DNA from 2 places in the Microbacterium meiriae genome. Region 2 is predicted to be linked to the other one. Evidence: predicted binding sites of a transcription regulator. Region 2 holds the regulator's gene; the other holds the start of a gene.
The links. Region 2 encodes LexA, which represses DNA repair genes until DNA is damaged. Its sites were predicted from a motif close to TCGAACANNTGTTCGA; they were not measured.
Positions count from the first base shown of each region.

Region 1 (10,241 bases), 100 kb from region 2:
CATGGACTCGATCCTCACGTCGAGCTACGGCTCGGAGACGCTCGACGGCGTCCTGTCCCCGAACGACACCCTCGCCCGCGCCATCATCACCTCGGCGCAGCAGGCCGGCAAGCCCGTCCCGGTGGTCACCGGTCAGGACTCCGAGGTCGAGTCGGTGAAGTCGATCATGGAGGGCGTGCAGTACTCCACGATCAACAAGGACACCACGCTGCTCGTGGAGCAGGCCATCAAGATGGTCGGTCAGCTCCAGAAGGGCGACGAGGTCGACGTCAACGACACCGACCAGTACGACAACGGCAAGAAGGTCGTCCCGGCCTACCTCCTCCCGCCGGTCATCGTGACCAAGGAGAACGCGGCCGAGGCGTACGCCAACGTTCCGAGCCTCCTCGAGATCGTGAAGTCGTACGAGTAAGCAGAAGCGAGACCGTCCTCGTTCCCCGCGAACGTCGGACACGACGAGCCGTCCGGACCTTCGGGTCCGGGCGGCTCGCCGCCGTTGTCAGGGCTCAGCCTCGCGGCGTCCGCTGCCGGAGTGCCTTCTTCGCGTGATCAGGGCAAGAAGGAGGGCACAGGTCGACAGGGTCACGGCGACCGCGACGGGGGAGAGCGGACCGGCTCCGCTGGCGAGCGTCCAGCCGCCCCAGGCCGGACCGATCACGGCACCGAGGTTCAGGGCCGCGGTCGCGTAGGACCCTCCCATCGTCGGGGCGGCGGAGGAGGCGTACAGGACGCGGGTGATCAAGGTGCTTCCCACGCCGAACGAGGCCATGCCCTGCACGAAGACGAGAACCAGCAGCGCGACCGGCTGATCCGCGACCGTCGCCAAGACGATCCAGCCGCCCAGGAGCAGCGGTCCACCGACGGCGAGCAACGCGCCCGAGTGCCGATCAGTGTATCGACCGGCGATCGTCACGCCGAGGAACGAGCCGAGACCGAACAAGACGAGCGCGACCGAGACCGCAGCGTCGGGCAGACCGGCGATCTCGGTGACGATCGGCGCCAGGAACGTGAAGACCGCGAAGGTCCCCGCGTTCACCAGCGCCGCCAGGATCATCGCGAGGGCGAGCGGCGGCGTCAGCAGGAGGGCGATTTCCGCGCGCAGGGACGGTGCCTTCCTGGCGGGATGCGCCGGGGCCGGGGCTGCTCCGGATGTCGACCGAGGCTGCCCATGCGTCGCGCCCCGGATCGTCGTCGGCACTCCACGGAGGATCCCGAGGAGCGCGGGGAGACAGAGCAGAGCGACGGCGGCGAAGGTGGCCCGCCAGCTCGATGCGCTGCCGAGCACCGCCCCCGCAGGGACGCCGACGACGGTGGCGATGGTCGTCCCCGAGAGCACCACCGCGAGGGCGCGTCCCGTGCGTTCGCGGGGGACGAGGAGAGTCACCGTACGCAGCGCGACGGCGAGGAACCCCGCGTTCGCGAGGGCGCTGAGCACGCGCATGACGAGGAGGAGCTCGAAGGCAGACGTCACCGCGCCGACGACATGGCACGCGGCGAAGAGCGCCAGGCAGACGATGAGCGTGCGACGCGGCGGCCACTCGCGCGCGAACGCGGCCATGGCGGGCGCGCCCACGACCATGCCGACGGCGAAGGCCGAGGTGAGGAGACCGGCCGTGCCGACCGGGACGTGGAGGTCGTCCGCGATCGCGGGGAGGAGTCCAGCGAGCATGAACTCCGAGGTGCCCATGACGAAGACCGCCAGGGCGAGGGCATAGAGGGGGAAAGGCATCGAGTGCTCCGAGGTGAGAGGGAAGAGGAGGGCTTCTCGTCACCACGGTCAGCGCCCGGGTCACCGGCGCGCGCCCGCCGACAGGGCGGACGAAGGGATCAGCGGTTCACGGGGCTGACGGTGTGACCGGCAGCCCCCGACCTGTCTGATTCGGGACTCGACATGCCCTCCACCCTACGGCTGATCGGCGTGCCTGCGTGATCGGTGTGCAGGCGCGATCGGTGTGCCTGCGTGATCGGTGTCCCTGCGTGATCGGTGTGCAGACGTCAACGTCGTGCCTGCGGGATCAGTCGGAGCCGGGCCGCGCGTCGGCGGCGGACCACGGGGGATCCTCGGCGAAGGTCACGGTGTGCGGAGGCGGCGGTCGGTCGATGTAGCTCCGGCCGGTGGGGCTCGTCCACTCGAGAACGCCGCCCGGCCCCTGCTCGACGTGCCACGGAGAGTGGTGTTTGAGCATGTGATGTCGTCGACAGAAGGTCGCGAGGTTGTCGTGCACGGTCTCTCCGCCGAGCGCCGCATCGTGATTGTGATCGAGGTCGCACTTCCGCGGCGCGAGGCCGCAGCCGGGGAAGCGGCAGCGTTGATCGCGGGCCCGCAGGTGCCGGCGGAGGTCTTCGCTCGGCCGGTACCGGTCGACGGCCAGCAGCGCCCCGCTGATCGGGTGGGTGAGCACCCGGTCCCATCCGCTCGCCGCGCCGGCCAGTCGGCGGGCCGTGGCCGGATCGATCGGGATGACCCCGTCGAGCTCGGCGGCGAGGATCGGAGTCCCGTCCGTGGTCCCTTCCTGCTCGCCGTGCATCAGGGTCAGCACCGGCACGGTGACCTCGACGCGCGCTCGAAGTTCCGAGAGCAGTCCTTCGTCCGAGTCATGTCCCGCCGGAGCGCCCGTCAGGACGAGGTCGGCGAGCAGGTCCGCGCGCAGCTGGTCCACGGTCCTGTCGTCGGGGATGCTCTCCTCCGCCTCCCGACGGTGTGCTCGCGCGTTCTCCTCCCGCACGGCATGCGCCATCTGGGAGAGCCGGTCGAACATGCCGTGCACGAGGGCCGCAGGGCCGCGCGCACCGAGTTCGGCCATGCCGTCCTCGAGGTCGGTCACCCAGACGCGGCGCAGCTCCCTGGCGTCGCGGTGTCGCTCGACGAGCGTCCGCTCCTGGAGCCGGTCGGCCAGTCGGCGCACGAGCCGGCGTATCCGGTTCGGAGACTCCGCAGCGGCCACCTCGATCGCCTCCGTCGCGAAACACGAACGGTCGTCCGGGTCATCGAGATGAGCGCCCGCCTCCACGATCAGCCGCGCGTGCGCGGCGCTGATCCGTCCGGCGCCCTGGGCCTCCCAGACGGTGGGGAACCGCTCGACCAGCCAGGACGCCTCGGACATCCGCCGTTCGATCGTGCGGTCGCTGACGCGCTGTGCGGCCCCGATCTCCGCGGCGACCGTGCGGATCGCCATGTCGCCGCCGTCCGGATGACGCGCCTGCCGAGCGATGTCGACCGCAAGACGCCCCGCCATCGCGAGCAGTCCGTCGCGGGCCGCCTACATGCTGCTCAGCGTCTTCTCGGCCGCTTCCAGCCCCTCCACCAGATCGGCGAGCATCGCCATCTGGGAGTCGGTCGCGTCGAGCAGTGCGGGCATGACGTCAGTCCATCACCGACCACCGACATTCGAACGAAGGTTCGAAGGAATCTGGCCGAAAGTCGTATCACGAAAGAATAACGACCGTGGTTGACTGGCTCCGTGCTCCTGAACGTCATCGAAGCCGGGGAGGGCGACCGCGTCGCCGTGCTGCTGCACGGCATGATGGGGTCCGCCGAGAGCTGGCACCGCGTGGTCCCGCTGCTCGTGGAACGCGGCTTCCGCGTGCTGGCGCTCGATCTGCCCGGCCACGGCCTCTCGCCGCGTGACCCGGAGCTCACGATCGAGTCGGCGGCCGATGCCGTCGTCGAGACTCTGGCGCAGGTCGCGGCCGGCTGCGATGCCGAGGGCACCCCGGGGGACCGCGCCTGCTCCACCCTCGCCGTCGCCGTGGGGCACTCCTTCGGAGCCACGGTGCTCGCCGCCGCCGCGCCCCGCCTCGACCCGGGCCTCGCGGTCTACGTCGACGCGCCGCTCGCCCTGCAGGGCGGCCAGGATCGTGCCGTGCTCGTGTCGCAGTACGAGCATGACCGCCGCGAGCGGATGTCGCCCGCCGACCTCCGCCGCCTCCGTCCCTTCTACTCCGTCGACGACGCCACGGTCGAGGCGCGGGCGGCCGAGCGGTTCGACCCGCCGACGGCGGCCTCCGTCTCCTGCGGGGAGGACGGCCATTGGACCGCCGCCCCCGGCTCCATCGTCGTGCGCGCGGAACCCAGCGCCTGGGTGACCGATGAGGACGCGCGACGGTTCGAGCACGGCGGGGTGACGGTGCGCAGCATCCCCGGCGCCGCCCACACCGTCTGGTACAGCCACTTCGAGGTCTTCACCGCCGCGCTGCCGGAGCTCTTCGCCCCCTCGCTCGTCTGACCGGGCGACCGCCCGACGCGGCGCGACTACCCTGGAGAGGACATGGCACATCTTCTCGGGGCCGAAGCCCTGCACCTCGAATACCCGACCCGCGTCGTCTTCGACGCCGTGACCCTCGGCATCGAGGAGGGCGACCGCATCGGCATCGTCGGCCGCAACGGCGACGGCAAGTCGAGCCTTCTCGCCATGCTCGCCGGCCGGAAGGAACCGGATTCCGGGCGCGTGACCGTGCGCGGCGGCACCCGCATCGGCGTGCTCGACCAGGCCGACACGCTCCCCGACGACATCACGATCGGCGCCGCCGTGGTCGGCGACATGGCCGAGCACGAATGGGCCGGAGACGCCCGCGTCCGCGACGTGATCGAGGGGCTGCTGACGGATCTGCCGTGGGACGCGCAGATCGGCTCCCTCTCCGGCGGGCAGCGCCGCCGTGTGTCCCTCGCGAAACTGCTCACGGGCGACTGGGACGTCATCGCGCTCGATGAGCCGACGAACCACCTCGACGTCGAGGCGATCACGTGGCTCGCCGGGCACCTCAAGAAGCGCTGGCCCGCGAACGCCGGAGCCCTCCTCGTCGTGACCCACGACCGGTGGTTCCTCGACGAGATCTGCACCGAGACGTGGGAGGTGCACGACCGCATCGTCGAGCCCTTCGAGGGCGGCTACGCGGCCTACATCCTGCAGCGGGTCGAGCGCGACCGCATGGCGGCGGCGACAGAGGCGAAGCGGCAGAACCTCGCCCGCAAGGAGCTCGCCTGGCTGCGCCGCGGTGCCCCGGCCCGCACCAGCAAGCCGAAGTTCCGCATCGACGCCGCCAACGAGCTCATCGCCGACGTGCCCGAGATCCGCGACAAGGTCTCGCTGCAGTCGCTCGCCGTCTCGCGGCTGGGCAAGGACGTCGTCGACCTGCTCGATGTGGGGGTGACGTACCCTTCGACAAGCTCAGGGACCCAGGCAGGCTCAGGGACCCAGGGAGGCTCAGGGACCCAGGGAGGCTCAGGGACCCAGGCGGGCTCAGGGACCGGCGGGAAGACCGTGCTCAAGGACGTCGAGTGGCGGATCGCCCCGGGCGAGCGCACGGGCATCCTCGGCGTGAACGGCGCCGGGAAGTCCACACTCCTGGGGCTCATCTCCGGCACGGTCGAGCCCACCGAGGGGCGGATCAAGCGAGGGAAGACCGTGCAGGTGCGCACGCTTACGCAGCGCCTCGACGAACTCCTGCCGCACTGGAACGACCCCGTGCGCGTAGTCATCTCGGGTCTGCGCACCTCGTACACGCTCGGCGCCGGGTCGAAGGCGCAGGACCTCACGCCCGGACAGCTCCTGGAGCGACTCGGGTTCTCCTCCGCCCAGCTCTCGACGCCGGTGAAGGATCTCTCCGGTGGCCAGCAGCGTCGGTTGCAGCTGCTGCTCGTGCTGCTCGACCAGCCGAACGTGCTCATCCTCGACGAGCCCACGAACGACATGGACACCGACATGCTCGCCGCCATCGAGGACCTCCTCGACTCCTGGTCGGGCACGCTCCTCGTCGTCAGCCACGACCGGTACTTCCTGGAGCGAGTGACGGACCAGCAGTACGCGATCCTCCCGGGGCCGGACGGCGCGGGGCGCCTGCGGCATCTCCCCGGCGGCGTCGACGAGTACCTGCGCCTGCGACAGCACCTCGAGACGGCCGCGGCGACCGCGGCAGCGGCCCCCGCAACGAGCGGTCTCGACGGCGCTGCTCTCCGGGCGGCGCAGAAGGAAGCCGCCGCCCTGGAGCGCCGCATCCAGAAGCTCACGCAGCAGGTCGACGCGGCCAAGCACGCCCTCGCCGACCACGACCAGTCCGACTACGAGGGCCTCGGCGAGCGGATGAAGGCGATCACGGCGCAGGAGGCCGAGATCGAGGAGCTGGAGCTGCGCTGGTTCGAAGTCACGGAGCAGATCGGCTGACGGAGGAATATCCTTCTCCCACGACTGTTGGGAGTAGCGATGGAAGGCCTCGAAGTAACCGTCCTGCTCGGACTCACAATCCTCGTCGGAACCCTGATCGCCCCGCGCGTGCGTCTCGCGCTGCCCCTCGTCCTCGTCATCCTCGGTCTGGCGCTGGGATTCATCCCGCCGCTGCGCGAGGTCCAGCTGCCGCCGGAGACCGTGCTGCTGCTTTTCCTGCCGGTGATGCTGTTCTGGGAGAGCCTGACGACATCGCTGCGGTCGATCCGCCGCGACTTCCGCTACATCGTGCCGATGAGCACGCTCCTCGTCGTCGCCTCCGCGTTCGCGGTGGCCGGCATCGGCGTGCTGTTCGGCATGCCCTGGGAGATCGCGCTCATCCTGGGTGCTGCGGTCGCACCGCCCGATGCCACGGCCGTCGCGGCCCTCGGTCGGCTGCTGCCGCGTCGGATGTTCATGAAGCTCAAGGCCGAGAGCCTGACCAACGACGGCACCGCGCTCGTGCTCTACGCCATCGCGGTGTCCCTCGCGCTGGGCGGCCAGGTCACGCCGCTCTCGGTCACCTGGGACGTGCTGGTGTCGTACGTGGGCGGGATCGCCGCGGGGATCGTGGTCGCGGCCCTGGCCACGCTGCTGCTGCGCCGCATCTCCTCCACCATCGTCATCAACGTCACGCTGCTGCTCGTGCCGTTCTCCGCGTTCCTGCTCGCCGAGCTCGTGCACGCGTCGGGGGTGCTCGCCGTGGTCGTGGCCGGACTCATCGTCGCCTGGGTGTCGCCGCGCGTGACGACGGCGGCCTCGCGCCGACAGGCCGACGCGGCCTGGCCGTTCGGCGTCTTCCTGTTGAACGGGGCGCTGTTCGTGCTCATCGGCCTCGAGGTGCAGTTCGTCGCGCACGAGATCTCCGCCGCCGCCATCGGCCGCCTGGTGCTCGTGACGCTCGCCGTGTGGGCGACGCTCTTCGCCGTCCGGTACGTGTTCCAGCTCCTCAACGTGCTGTTCCAGCGTCGCCCGGCCGAACGCCCGCCGCGCGGCTCCCGCTCCCGCGCCCGACTCGTGTCCACGGTCGCCGGCATGCGCGGAGCGGTGTCGCTGGCGATCGCACTGTCGGTGCCGACCGGCGTCTCCGAGGGGAGCGTCGTGGGCGGCCGTGACGAGATCGTCTTCGTGACCGCCGGAGTGATCCTGCTCAGCCTCCTCGTGCAGGCGCCTCTCCTCCCCGCGCTCGTGCGCTGGGCGCGATTCCCGGTCGACCATGCCGAGGACGAGGAGTACGAGCTCGCCGAGCGGGCGATCTCGGGTGCGGCCCTGGCCGCGCTCGACGACCTCGCCGCGGAGCACGGCATCGGCCAGGAGGTGCGCGACCGGGTGCGCGCCGAGGGGTACCAGGCGCTGGAGTTCGCGAACGCCCGGACGCTCGCGCGGGAGCAGGCGCTCATCGACGCCGAGGCCGACGCGCTGGACGAGATGCTCGGCGAGCCCGATCCCTACGGCACCGGGGGAGAGGCGCCCCGTCGCGAGGACGAGGACGCAGACGCGGGCGACGTCGCGGTGTCGGCAGGGACCGCCCCCGACCCCGAGGCGACGGACGGCACGACGCTGCAGATGATCGCGACCTCCGCCGACGTCGACCTCGCCCAGCGCTCGCCGCTCGTGCGGCACGAGGAGCACACCCGGCTCAAGCTCGCGCTGCTCGACCGCAAGCGCGAGGTCCTGCTCGGGCTCCGCGGCGCCGGCACCGTGGACGACATGGTCGTCCGCCGGATCTCCGCCCGTCTCGACCTGGAGCAGGTGCGCCTGCAGGGAATCGAAGAGCTCGACTGACCCGCCTCCCGCGCGGCTGTGACGCCGTGTGACATCCCGATTCCGCGACAGCGCGCCCCCCTGCCTAACGTTGTCGAGTCCCGCCAGGAAGGAACTCCTCATCATGTCCCGCCGCACAACCTCCGCCCTCGCCGCGCTCGCCGTGGTCCCGCTGTTCGTCGCCCTCGCCGGGTGCGCCACCTCGTCCGACGCGGGGTCCGGCGACGGCGGTTCCGAGAACGAGACCGTCAAGATCGGCGTGGTCGGCGAGAGCGACCCGCAGTGGCCCGCTTTCGTGGATGCGGCGGCTGACGCCGGCATCACGGTCGAACTCGTCGACTTCGGCTCGTACGAGCTGCCCAACCCTGCGCTGAGCGAGGGGGAGATCGACCTCAATCAGTTCCAGCACGTCGTGTACCTGGCGCAGTACAACGAGGCCTCGGGGGATGACCTCGCGGCGATCGGTTCGACGCAGATCTACCCGCTCGGTCTCTACTCGACGAAGTACGACTCGGTCGAGGACATTCCTGAGGGCGAGACCGTCGCGGTTCCCGACGACGCGTCCAACCAGGCCCGCGCGCTTCTCGTGCTTCAAGCCGCTGGCCTCGTCGAGCTGAAGGACGGAGGCACGGCATTCTCCGATCTCGCAGACGTGGACGAGAGCAAGTCGACGGTCAAGGTCACCGCGCTGGAAGCCGCACTTACTCCGGAGGCTCTGCCCGACGTCGCTGCCGCCATCATCAACAACGACTTCGTCGAGGACGCCGGTCTCTCGTTCGACGATGCACTCTTCACCGACGACCCGGAGGACCCCAGCGCGCTCCAGTACGTGAACATCTTCGCGTCTCGCGCTGAGGACGTCGACAACGAGACCTACCTCAAGCTCGTCGAGATCTTCCAGACCGACGAAGCTGTACAGGAGGGGCTGGCGAAGTCGTCCGGAGGAACCGGCGTCACTCTGCAGACGCCGGCAGATGAGCTCGCCTCGCTGTTGAAGGACGTCCAGAAGGACGTCGCTGCGAACGGTTGATCAGGTTCACCTGAGAGAATCGGGCGACGCGGATGCGTCGCCCGATTCGTCGTCTTCAGGCCGACCCCGCCCTTTCCTCCTTCAAGACCGGAGAACCCATGCCGATCGTCTCCCTCGAGCACGTGTCGAAGAGCTACCCCTCGCCGTCCGCATCCGGCACCCAGATCACCGCTGTCGACGATGTGTCTCTGCAAATCGAGCAGGGAGATGTCTTCGGAATCATCGGCTATTCGGGTGCGGGGAAGTCCACCCTGGTTCGACTCATCAACGCGTTGGAGCCCGCCTCCGCCGGCCGCATCGCCGTCAACGGTGTCGAGATCACGGCACTCAGCGAGCGTGAGCTCCGGCGGGTGCGGAGCGGGATCGGCATGATCTTCCAGCAGTTCAACCTCTTCTCCTCGAAAAGCGTGCGGGCGAACATCGCGTATCCGCTGAAGCTTGCGGGGTGGTCGAAGGCAGACATCGACGCGCGCGTGACCGAGATGCTGTCTTTCGTCGGGCTGAGCGACAAGGCACGCTCGTACCCCGAGCACCTGTCGGGAGGCCAGAAGCAGCGGGTCGGGATCGCGCGGGCACTCGCGACCAGGCCGGCGATCCTCCTCGCCGACGAAGCGACCAGCGCGCTGGACCCGGAGACCACACATGAAGTCCTCTCCCTGCTCAAGCGCGTGAATGAGGAGCAGGGCGTCACGATCGTCGTCATCACCCACGAGATGGACGTCATCCAGACGCTCGCGACCAGGGTCGCCGTCATGGACCGTGGGCGGGTGATCGAGCAGGGAGATGTGTTCGAGGTCTTCTCCAACCCGCAGCATGCCGCGTCGCAGCGATTCGTCGGTACGGTCGTCAAGGGCATTCCCTCCCCGTCCGAGCGTGCTGTCCTGCGTGACCGGCATCAGGGACGACTCGTGACGTTCTCCTTCCGCGACGGCGGTCCGTCCCAAGCGCAGGTCTTCCTGGAGCTGGCGGAGGCCGGGTTGGAGTTCGAGCTGGTCTTCGGCGGTATCAATGACATCCGCGGCAGGGCCTTTGGCCACTTGACTCTCGCGATCCGCGGGGACGACGCTCGCATCGATGCGACGCTTGCACGGATCTCGGAGCGCATCGAAGTGACGGACATCGACCGCGAGGAGGTGCGCTGATGGATCGTTTGATCGAGTTGGGCCCTGAGTTCTGGACGGCTGCCGTCGAGACGCTTTACATGGTGTCGCTGACACTGGTGCTCGGTGGTCTGCTGGGAGGCCTGA
Region 1 covers NZ_CP133984.1:2,481,327-2,491,567, reverse strand. The annotation lists gene RI211_RS12020 (substrate-binding domain-containing protein) at 1-412, shown strand, start outside; gene RI211_RS12015 (Cmx/CmrA family chloramphenicol efflux MFS transporter) at 500-1,729, opposite strand; gene RI211_RS12010 (HNH endonuclease signature motif containing protein) at 2,016-3,236, opposite strand; gene RI211_RS12005 (alpha/beta fold hydrolase) at 3,462-4,226, shown strand; gene RI211_RS12000 (ABC-F family ATP-binding cassette domain-containing protein) at 4,269-6,161, shown strand; gene RI211_RS11995 (Na+/H+ antiporter) at 6,201-7,985, shown strand; gene RI211_RS11990 (MetQ/NlpA family ABC transporter substrate-binding protein) at 8,089-8,994, shown strand; gene RI211_RS11985 (methionine ABC transporter ATP-binding protein) at 9,093-10,136, shown strand; gene RI211_RS11980 (methionine ABC transporter permease) at 10,136-10,241, shown strand, end outside.
Region 1: the regulator LexA is predicted to act here: its motif matches at 3,389-3,404, upstream of RI211_RS12010 (HNH endonuclease signature motif containing protein).

Region 2 (10,241 bases):
CTCGACGTTGACGTTCTTGAACTGCTTGATGACCTTGCGCAGGATCGGGGCGTTGCTGCCGCGTCCGAACGCCGCGTCGAGGTCGACGAGGTGGATCCAGGAGGCCCCCTGCGAGACCCACTCCCCCGCGGCGTCGAGCGGGTCGCCGTAGCTCGTCTCCGTGCCCGCCTCCCCCTGGGTCAGACGGACCGCCTTGCCGCCGGCGACGTCGACCGCGGGGAGGAGCGTGAGCGAGGGGGACTGCGCGAAGTCGTTCATGGGGTCCTTGGTTCGGGTGGGTCTGCGGCCCGAGAGGGCACGAGAGACGAGGGTAGTCCGCCGCGGGGCGCGGGACAAACCGCATGACGCCCGGCGCCGACGCGGCTCCGGATCAGAGGCTCTGCACCCAGTTCCGGAGCAGCTGGATGCCGGCGTCTCCGGACTTCTCGGGGTGGAACTGCGTCGCCGAGAGCGGGCCGTTCTCCACGGCCGCGAGGAAGGGACCGCCGTAGGTCGCCCAGGTGAGCACGGGCTGGGGGAACGGCGGGATCACATCGAGCTCCCAGGACTGCGCCGCATAGGAGTGCACGAAGTAGAAGCGTTCCTGCTCGATCCCGCGGAACAGGACGGTGTCCTCCCCCGGCTCCACGGTGTTCCAGCCCATGTGCGGCAGGACAGGGGCGTTGAGCTCCGTCACGGCGCCCGGCCACTCGCCGAGGCCCGCGGTGTCGTGCCCGCGCTCGACGCCGTGCTCGAAGAGCACCTGCATGCCGACGCAGATACCCAGCACCGGTCGACCGCCCGCGAGACGACGGCCGATGATCTCGTCGCCGCCGTGAGCCTGCAGGGCGTCCCGCACGGCCTGGAAGGCTCCGACGCCGGGCACGACGAACCCGTCGGCCTCGAGAGCCTCGGTGCGGTCGCGCGTGAGGACGGCGTCGGCTCCCGCGGCGACGAGCGCCTTGACCGCGGAGTGGACGTTGCCGGATTCGTAGTCGAAGACGGCGACCCGGGGCGCGGCGCTCACAAGGCTCCCTTGGTGGACGGGATGCCGTCGACGAGGGGATCCAGCGCCTTCGCCTGACGGAACGCCCGCGCGAACGCCTTGAACTCGGCCTCGGCGATGTGGTGCGGGTCGCGCCCGCCCAGGACCCGGACGTGCACGGTGAGGGCGGCGTTGAAGGTGATGGCTTCGAAGACGTGCCGGACGAGCGATCCGGTGAAGTGCCCGCCGATCAGGTGGTGCTCGAAGCCCGCGGGTTCACCCTCGTGCACGAGGTACGGGCGACCGGAGATGTCGACGACCGCCTGCGCGAGCGCCTCGTCCAGGGGGACGAGGGCGTCGCCGTAGCGGGAGATGCCGGACTTGTCCCCGAGCGCGGCGAGGATCGCCTGACCGAGCACGATCGAGACGTCTTCCACGGTGTGGTGCGCGTCGATGTGGGTGTCGCCGGACGCCCGCACGGTGAGATCCGTCAGCGAGTGCTTCGCGAACGCCGTGAGCATGTGGTCGAAGAACGGCACCGAGGTGTCGATGCGGCTCGCGCCGGTACCGTCCAGGTTGAGCTCGACCTCGACGGTGGACTCCGACGTGCTGCGCACGCGGCTCGCGGTGCGTGCGGTGGGCGCGGGGATGGTCATGATGCCGATCCTATCGAGGCCAGGGCGTCCAGGAACGCCGTGGTCTCCGCCTCCGTACCGGCACTCACCCGCAGGTGACCGGGGATGCCGACGTCACGGACGAGCACGCCGCGATCGTAGAGCTGCTGCCAGGTGGCCTGCGGGTCCGCGACGCCGCCGAACAGCACGAAGTTGGACCACGAGAGGTGGGGCGTGTAGCCGAGGGCCTCCAGCGTGGCCGTGATCCGGTCGCGCTGCTCCACGATCTCCTGCACCATCCCGAGCATGACGTCGGCATTGCGGAGCGCGGCGACGGCCGCCGCCTGCGTCAGGGCGCTCAGGTGGTAGGGCAGGCGCACCAGACGCAGCGCGTCGATGAACGCGGGGTCGGCGGCGAGGTAGCCGACGCGGGCACCGGCGAAGGCGAAGGCCTTGCTCATGGTGCGGGAGACCGCCAGCCGCGGCCGGCCCTCCAGCAGAGTCAGTGCAGACGGGGCATCGCGCGGCGCGAACTCCTGATAGGCCTCGTCGACGATCACCACGCCACGGGCGGCGTCGTAGACGGCCTCCACCACGTCGAGCCCCAGCGGCGTGCCCGTCGGATTGTTCGGCGAGCAGAGGATCACGATGTCCGGGTCGGCCGCACGGACCTGCTCCGCCGCCTCCTCCGCGGTGACGGTGTAGTCCGGCTGCCGGGTGCCGGCGATCCACGACGCCCCTGTGCCCTTCGCGATGAGCGGGTACATCGAGTACGTCGGGCCGAAGCCGAATGCCGTGCGGCCCGGACCGCCGAAAGCCTGGAAGATGTGCTGCAGCACCTCGTTGGAGCCGTTTCCCGCCCAGATCTGCTCCGGCGTGAGGCCGTGACCCAGGTAGTCGGCGAAGGCCTCCCGCAGCGTCGTGAACTCACGATCCGGGTACCGGTTCACGTCCCGGATCGCCACGGCGATGTCATCGAGGATGTCGCTCGCGACCTCGTCGGGAACGGGATGCGTGTTCTCGTTCACGTTCAGAGCCACCGGCAGCGGGGCCTGGGGCGCGCCGTACGGGGTGAGTCCGCGCAGATCGTCGCGGAGCGGGAGATCGTTGAGGGAGAAGGTCACCCTTCCCATCTTAAGAGGAGCACGGAGAGCCGAGGTCATCGTGACGACCGGATCGGAAGACTCGGGCTCCGCGTCAGTCGGTGTAGCGGGCCGGGAGCGCGAGCTCCTGACCGACCTGCAGCTCGCCGCCGCGGAGGAGGTTCATACGGCTGATCTCACCGATGACCTCGCGGGGGTCGGCCTCGGGGGCGATGCTGCTCGCGATCGACCAGAGGGTATCGCCGGGCATGACCGTGACGGTCTCGACGGAGACGGCCGGTGCGTCCGCGCCGGAGGCGATCGCACTGCCCCCGCTGATGGCGGCGAAGGCGATGCCCGCTGCGAGCGGGACCGAGGCGAGCGCGAGCAGAGCGCGGCGGCCGCGTGCCGTGATCCGCAGCCGGGTGGCCGGACGGGCCGATGCCGGGAAGGCGGTCGCGGTGCTGAGGCTGATGCTGCTCATGTCTGCTCCTTACTGTCCCGGCGCCGGAGCCCGGGGAGGTTGGCGTAGCTTTCGCATCCGCGCCTCGGCCGGGAGCCGTGGATGCGAAGCTACGTTCCGAAGATATCTTCGAGTTCGAACATCTGTCAAGCTGTCTTCGAAACCGCGGCCCGCGAATCGCCCGACACGCTCGAACAGATCTTCCAGATCCGCGCTTTTCTCGGATACGGTTTCGATAAGGACACCCCACCACGGGCCACCGACATTCGAAGCGGCACGTCGGATCACGCAGTGAAGGAGCACCATGAGCGACACCTCAGCCCTCGAGTCCGAGGCGCCGCGCACCCGCCGTCGCAAGAGTCTCAGCCCGAAGCAGATGGCGATCCTCGAGGTCATCCAGGCCTCCATCGCACAGAACGGCTACCCGCCGAGCATGCGCGAGATCGGCGATGCCGTCGGACTCAAGTCGCTGTCCAGCGTCACGCACCAGCTCGGTCAGCTCGAGCTCAGCGGCTACCTGCGGCGCGACCCGGGCAAGACGCGCGCCATGGAGGTCCTCATCGACCTTCCCGGCACCGGTGCGGAGAACCCCGCGGATGTGGCGACCCCGGTCGGCGACGCCGCCCTGGTCCCGCTGGTCGGCCGCATCGCCGCCGGCGTGCCCATCACCGCCGATCAGCAGGTGGAGGAGATCTTCCCGCTCCCCCGGCAGCTCGTCGGCAAGGGCGACCTCTTCATGCTCAAGGTCTCCGGCGAGTCGATGATCGACGCCGCGATCTGCGACGGGGACTGGGTCGTGGTCCGGTCGCAGAACACCGCGGAGAACGGCGAGATCGTCGCCGCCATGCTCGACGGCGAGGCCACCGTCAAGGTACTTCGTCGTCGCGACGGCCACACCTGGCTGCTCCCCCGCAACTCCGCGTTCGAGCCGATCCTGGGCGACGAAGCCGTCGTGCTCGGCAAGGTCGTCGCGGTCATGCGCGCCGTCTGAGACACACGACGAAGGCCCTCCCGGTGCACCGGGAGGGCCTTCGTCGTCTCGCTGAGCAGGAGTGTCAGGCGGTGACCACCACGTCCTCGCGCACCCGGCGGGTGGCCTCGACGATGTTCCGCAGCGATGCGGTGGTCTCGGCGTAGCCGCGGGTCTTCAGGCCGCAGTCCGGGTTCACCCAGAGCTGACGGAGCGGGATCTCCTCGACCGCGCGACGCAGCAGGGACTCGACCTCCTCGACCGTCGGCACACGCGGCGAGTGGATGTCGTAGACACCGGGGCCGATGCCGTGGTCGAAGCCGACCTCGGCGATGTCCGCGACGACCTCCATGCGGCTGCGGGCCGCCTCGATCGACGTCACGTCGGCGTCGAGCGCACGGATCGCGTCGATCACGACGCCGAACTCCGAGTAACAGAGGTGGGTGTGCACCTGCGTGGCCGCCGCGGCACCGCCCGTCGCCAGACGGAACGAGGCGACGGACCAGTCCAGGTACGCGGGCTGGTCGGTCTGCTTCAGCGGCAGCAGCTCGCGTAGCGCCGGCTCGTCGACCTGGATCACCTGGATGCCCGCGGCCTCCAGATCGGCGATCTCGTCGCGGAGGGCGAGCGCGACCTGGTTCGCGGTCTCCCCCAGAGGCTGGTCGTCGCGGACGAAGGACCACGCGAGGATGGTGACCGGCCCCGTGAGCATGCCCTTCATGTGCTTCGCGGTGAGCGACTGGGCGTATGCCGACCAGGCGACCGTGATGGGCGCCGGGCGGGAGACATCGCCCCAGAGGATCGACGGACGCGTGGCTCGCGAGCCGTACGACTGCACCCAGCCGTGCTGCGTGACCGCGAAGCCGTCGAGGTGCTCTGCGAAGTACTGCACCATGTCGTTCCGCTCGGGTTCGCCGTGCACGAGGACGTCGAGGCCGAGGTCCTCCTGCAGGGAGACGACCGCGGCGACCTCACGGCGGAGGAACTCCTCGTAGTCGTCCTCGGGGATCTCGCCGCGGAGGAACTGCGCGCGTGCGCGGCGGATGTCGCCGGTCTGCGGGAAGGAGCCGATCGTCGTCAGGGGCAGCACCGGCAGGCCGAGGACATTCTGCGCCTCTTCCCGCTCCGCGTACGGAGCACGGGCGAAGTCGGCGTCGGTCAGCGCACGGGAACGCACCGCACCGTCGCGCACGCCGGGAGCGCTCAGGCGATCCTGCAGCGCAGCGGTCGCGGCGTCCAGCTCGGTCGCGATCGCCGTGCGCCCTTCGGACAGACCGCGGGCGAGGCTCACGACCTGCTGCACCTTCTGGTCCGCGAACGCGAGCCAGGAGACCAGGCGCTCGTCGAGCGCGGTCTCGTCCTGCACGTCGTGCGGCACGTGCAGCAGCGAGGTCGAGGTGGCCGCGGACACCGGAGCACCGAGCGCGCGGAGCGCCTCCAGGGAGTCGAGCGCCGCGGAGAGGTCGCCACGCCAGATGTTGTGACCGTCGATCACACCGCCGACGAGGGTCTTGCCCTCGAGGCCAGGCACCGCTTCCGGGACGGCACCGCGCACGAGGTCGACGGCGATCGCCTCGATGGGGGCCGCGGCCACGGTCCCGAACGTCTCGCCGAGGCTCGCATACGGGGCCGCGACGAGGATCGAGGGACGTTCCTCGGCGCTGCCCAGCACCGCGAGCGCGCGCTCCGCCGCCGAGGCGAGCTGCGCGGTCGTGGCCGGCAGCGACTCGCTGACGAGCGCGGGCTCGTCGAGCTGCACCCACTCGGCACCCGCGGCACGCAGGCGGGCGAGCAGATCGACGTAGACCGGCAGCACGTCCTCCAGACGCGAGAGCGGCTCGAAGCCCTCCGGCGCGTCGTCCGACGCCTTCGCGAGCGCCAGCAGCGTGACCGGTCCGACGACCACGGGACGCGTGACGAATCCGGCGGCCGCGGCCTCGGCGACCTCGCGCACCAGCCGGTCGCTGGCGAGGGAGAACACCGTCTCCGGACCGATCTCCGGCACGAGGTAGTGGTAGTTCGAGTCGAACCACTTCGTCATCTCCAGCGGCGCGCGCTCCCCCTCGCCGCGTGCGACGGTGAACAGTGCGGAGAGTCCGATCGTCCCGTCCGCCTCCCGCAGGTCGTCGAAGCGCGCGGGGATGGCGCCGACCGTGGCGGCGGCGTCGAGGACCTGGTCGTAGAACGAGAAGGACTCCGGGATCGACGAGTCCGTGCGACCGAGACCGAGCGCGGCCAGGCGTTCACGGGTCGCCGCGCGCAGGTCCGCTGCCGTCCGCTCCAGCTCCTGCTCGTCGATGCGGCCCGCCCAGAATGCCTCGACGGCCTTCTTGAGCTCGCGGCGGCGGCCGATGCGGGGATAGCCGAGGATGGTGCCCTCGGGGAATGCGGTCATGGTGTTTCCTTTCGGCGGGGACTAGTGCCGGAGCGCCGGGATGATGCCGGCTTCGGCGAGGACGGTCAGGACGGTCTCGTGCTGGTTGAAGGCGTACAGGTGGACGCCGGGGGCGCCGCCGGCGACGACGTCGGCGGCGAGGCGGGCGGCCCACGAGATCCCGATCTCCCGGCGCCCCTCGGCCGTGGGCTCGACGTCGAGGGCGACCGAGAGCTCGCTCGGCAGGTCCTCCCCCGTGAGCTCCAGCACCCGGGCCAGCCGGGCAGGTGAGGTGATCGGCATGATGCCGGGGAGGATCGGGATGGTGACGCCGCCCGCTCGGGCACGCTCCACGAAGGCGAGGTAGTCGTCCGGGTGGAAGAAGAGCTGGGTGATGGCGAAGGTCGCCCCTGCCGCCTGCTTGGCGAGCAGAGCCTCCACGTCCTGGGTGCGGTGCGTGGCCCGCGGGTGCCCCTTCGGGAAGGCCGCGACCGCGATGTCGACCTTCTGACGGGGCGCCACCAGCGCGGCTCCGGGAAGGCCGGGGACAGGGGACTCCTGGTACGGAGCACGTTCGGCCTGGACGCGATCGATGAGCTGCACGAGCTGAGCTGCGCTCTCCAGGTCGCCGAGGAAGGGCTCGGTCCGGCCCGCGGGCGGATCGCCGCGGAGGGCGAGGAAGCGGAGGATCCCGGCGTCGAGGAACTCCCGGATGAGCGCCGTGGCCCCGGCATAGGTGTTGCCGACGCACGTGAGATGGGCGAGGGGCTCGACGTCGGTGTGCTCGCGGATGAACCGCAGCACGTCGAGCGAGCGTCCCCCGGTCGAGCCGCCGGCGCCGTACGTCACCGAGAGGAACGCGGGCCCCGCCGCGGCGAGGTGACGGACGGTCTCGTGCAGCGCCTCCTGGCTCGACTCCGAGCGGGGCGGATACAGCTCGAAGGAGAACGGCACGCGGGAGGCGCGGGAGGCGTCGAACGGGGAAGACATCTTCTCTCCAGGGGACAGGGGCCGGGGTCCGCGCACGACGAACAGCACGTCGTTCGCGGGCGGGTGCCGGGCTCGGCTGTCGCTCCACGTCCGGGATCAACCGGGCGTTTCCAGAAACCTAGAACACGCCCTCGGCCCGCCGCACGAGTGTGACGTCGTGTGTCACCGCCCGTAGGCTCGACGCATGTCCTCACCGTTCGGCTCCTGGTCCTCCCCCTTCACCGCCGCCGCCGTCGCCGGAGCAGCTCCCCGCATCGACGGAGCACGCTTCGTCGGCGATGAGGTGTGGTGGGCCGAGTCCGTGCCCGCCGAGGGCGGACGCGTCACGGTGCGCAGCTCGACGGGGGCGGAGATCCTCCCGGCACCCTGGAACGCCCGCTCCCGCGTGCACGAGTACGGGGGCGGTGCCTGGACCGTCGACGGCGACACCCTGTACTTCGTCTCCGGCGCCGACCAGCGTGTGCACCGCATGGACCGCGGCGCGGAGCCGCGCCCCCTCACCGCCGCCGGCCCGTCGTACGGCGGGCTGCGCGTGCAGAGCGGCCGCCTGCTGGCGGTCCGCGAAGACCTCTCGGCCGCCCCGCACCGCCGCGCGATCGTGGAGATCCCCGTGGACGGCTCGGCCGCCGACGAAGCGGCTGCGGTGCGCGTGATCGCGGAGGGCACCGGGTTCTTCGCCCACCCCGCTCTCTCGCCGGACGGCAGCCGGGTGGCCTGGGTCGAGTGGCAGGCGGACAGCATGCCGTGGGAGAGTGCCGTCCTCGCCATCGGGGCGGTGGACGGCGGGACCGTCACCTGCGTCCCCACCTCCGCGGCCCTGCAGCCGGAGTGGAGCGGCGACGACGCGCTCGTGTTCGCCGACGACGCTTCAGGGCGCTGGCAGCTCCAGCACCTCGCACTGGACGGCCTCCGGCTCGGCGCCTCGCGCGCGCTGACCTCGTCGGACGCGGATACCGGATACGGCCTCTGGGTGCTCGGCAACCGCTGGTTCCAGGTCCTGGCCGACGGGCGCCTCGTGGCGGTGCGCACGAATGGACGCGACGAGGTGCAGCTCGTGTCCGCGGACGGCGAGACCCGGGCGATCACGGTGCCGGGCGACGGGCACCTCAGCGTGGACGACGTCGCCGGCTCCCGCGTGCTGCTCAGCGGAGACGGCTCGCGCGTGACCTCAGGCATCTGGTGCGTCGATGTCGACAGTGGGACCGTCGAGACCATCACCGGTGGCGCTCCGGTCGACGAGGACTGGATGCCGGGGGCGCAGCAGATCGTCGTGGAAGGGGCACACGGCCCCGTGCACGCGTTCGCTTATCCGCCCGCCGCGCCCGGAGACCCCCGCGGCGCCGACGGGGAGCTGCCGCCCTACATCGTGCTCGTGCACGGCGGTCCGACCGCCCATGTCACCGGTGCGGCCTCCGCCTCCATCGCGTTCTTCACGAGCCGGGGCATCGGGGTCCTCGACGTCAACTACGGCGGATCGACGGGATATGGACGCGCCTACCGCGACCGTCTGCAGGGACAGTGGGGCATCGTCGACGTGGACGACGTGATCGCGGCGGCCCGCGGCCTCGCGGACGCCGGGCTGGCAGACTCCACCCGCATCGCCATCCGCGGGGGCTCGGCCGGCGGCTGGACGGTGCTCTCCGCACTCGTCCGGGGCGGCACGTTCGCGGCCGGCATCAGCCGCTACGGTGTCGCGGATCTCCGGCTGCTCGCCGCCGAGACCCACGACTTCGAGGCGTCGTACCTCGACGGCCTCGTGGGTCCGCTCCCCGCGGCCGAGGACGTCTACATCGAGCGCTCGCCCCTGACGCACGCCGACCGCATCGACGTTCCGGTGCTGCTGCTGCAAGGCGGGGAGGACCGCGTCGTGCCGCCGTCCCAGTCCGAGGCCATCCGCGACGCTCTGGCGGCGAACGGCATCGACCACGAGTACGTGCTGTACCCGGGCGAGGGCCACGGGTTCCGCAGCGCGGAGACCATCGTCGACGCGCTGGAGCGGGAGCTCGCCTTCCTCGGCCGGGTGTTCGGCTTCACGCCGAGCCTCTGAGCCGGCTCGGGCTACTCGCCGACCCGGTTGCGCAGGCGCATCGCGCGCTCGGCCTCGCGGGTGTCCTGACGCTCGCGGAGGGTCTGGCGCTTGTCGTACTCGCGCTTGCCCTTCGCGAGGGCGATCTCGACCTTGGCGCGACCGTCCGAAAAGTACAGCTTGAGCGGGATGAGCGTGTATCCGCCCGCGGAGACGGCGTGAGCGAGCTTCGCGATCTCCTCCCGGTGCAGGAGCAGCTTGCGGATGCGCTTGGCCGAGTGGTTCGTCCAGTGCCCCTGCGAGTACTCCGGGATGTGCACGGCATCGAGGAAGACCTCGTTGCCCTTCACGAACGCGTACCCGTCGCTGAGGTTCGCGCGCCCCTGACGGAGCGACTTCACCTCGGTGCCGGTGAGCACCATCCCCGCCTCGTACGACTTCTCGATGTTGTAGTCGTGACGCGCGCGACGATTGGTCGCGATGACCTTCTCCCCGCGTTCCCTGGGCATGATGATCTCCTGTGCTGTCGTGCTGTGGACGGCTCGACAGCGGATCGGTCGAGCAGCCTTTCAGGGTATCAGGTGCGCAGCCAACGCCGGATCGCGAAGCCGGCCGAGAGCGCCGCGAGCACGACGCCGATCCCGACGAGGACCGGGACCACGAGGATCGCGTCCTGCATGGTCACCCACGTCGTGATGAACGGCACCCGTCCGCGGAGATAGCCGTTCACGCCGAAGTGCATGCCGGCGACGACCGCC
Region 2 covers NZ_CP133984.1:2,378,458-2,388,698, forward strand. The annotation lists gene priA (bifunctional 1-(5-phosphoribosyl)-5-((5-phosphoribosylamino)methylideneamino)imidazole-4-carboxamide isomerase/phosphoribosylanthranilate isomerase PriA) at 1-258, opposite strand, end outside; gene hisH (imidazole glycerol phosphate synthase subunit HisH) at 371-1,006, opposite strand; gene hisB (imidazoleglycerol-phosphate dehydratase HisB) at 1,003-1,620, opposite strand; gene RI211_RS11470 (histidinol-phosphate transaminase) at 1,617-2,711, opposite strand; gene RI211_RS11475 (LysM peptidoglycan-binding domain-containing protein) at 2,776-3,144, opposite strand; gene lexA (transcriptional repressor LexA) at 3,428-4,114, shown strand; gene metE (5-methyltetrahydropteroyltriglutamate--homocysteine S-methyltransferase) at 4,179-6,488, opposite strand; gene RI211_RS11490 (methylenetetrahydrofolate reductase) at 6,510-7,457, opposite strand; gene RI211_RS11495 (S9 family peptidase) at 7,642-9,504, shown strand; gene smpB (SsrA-binding protein SmpB) at 9,516-9,992, opposite strand; gene ftsX (permease-like cell division protein FtsX) at 10,061-10,241, opposite strand, start outside.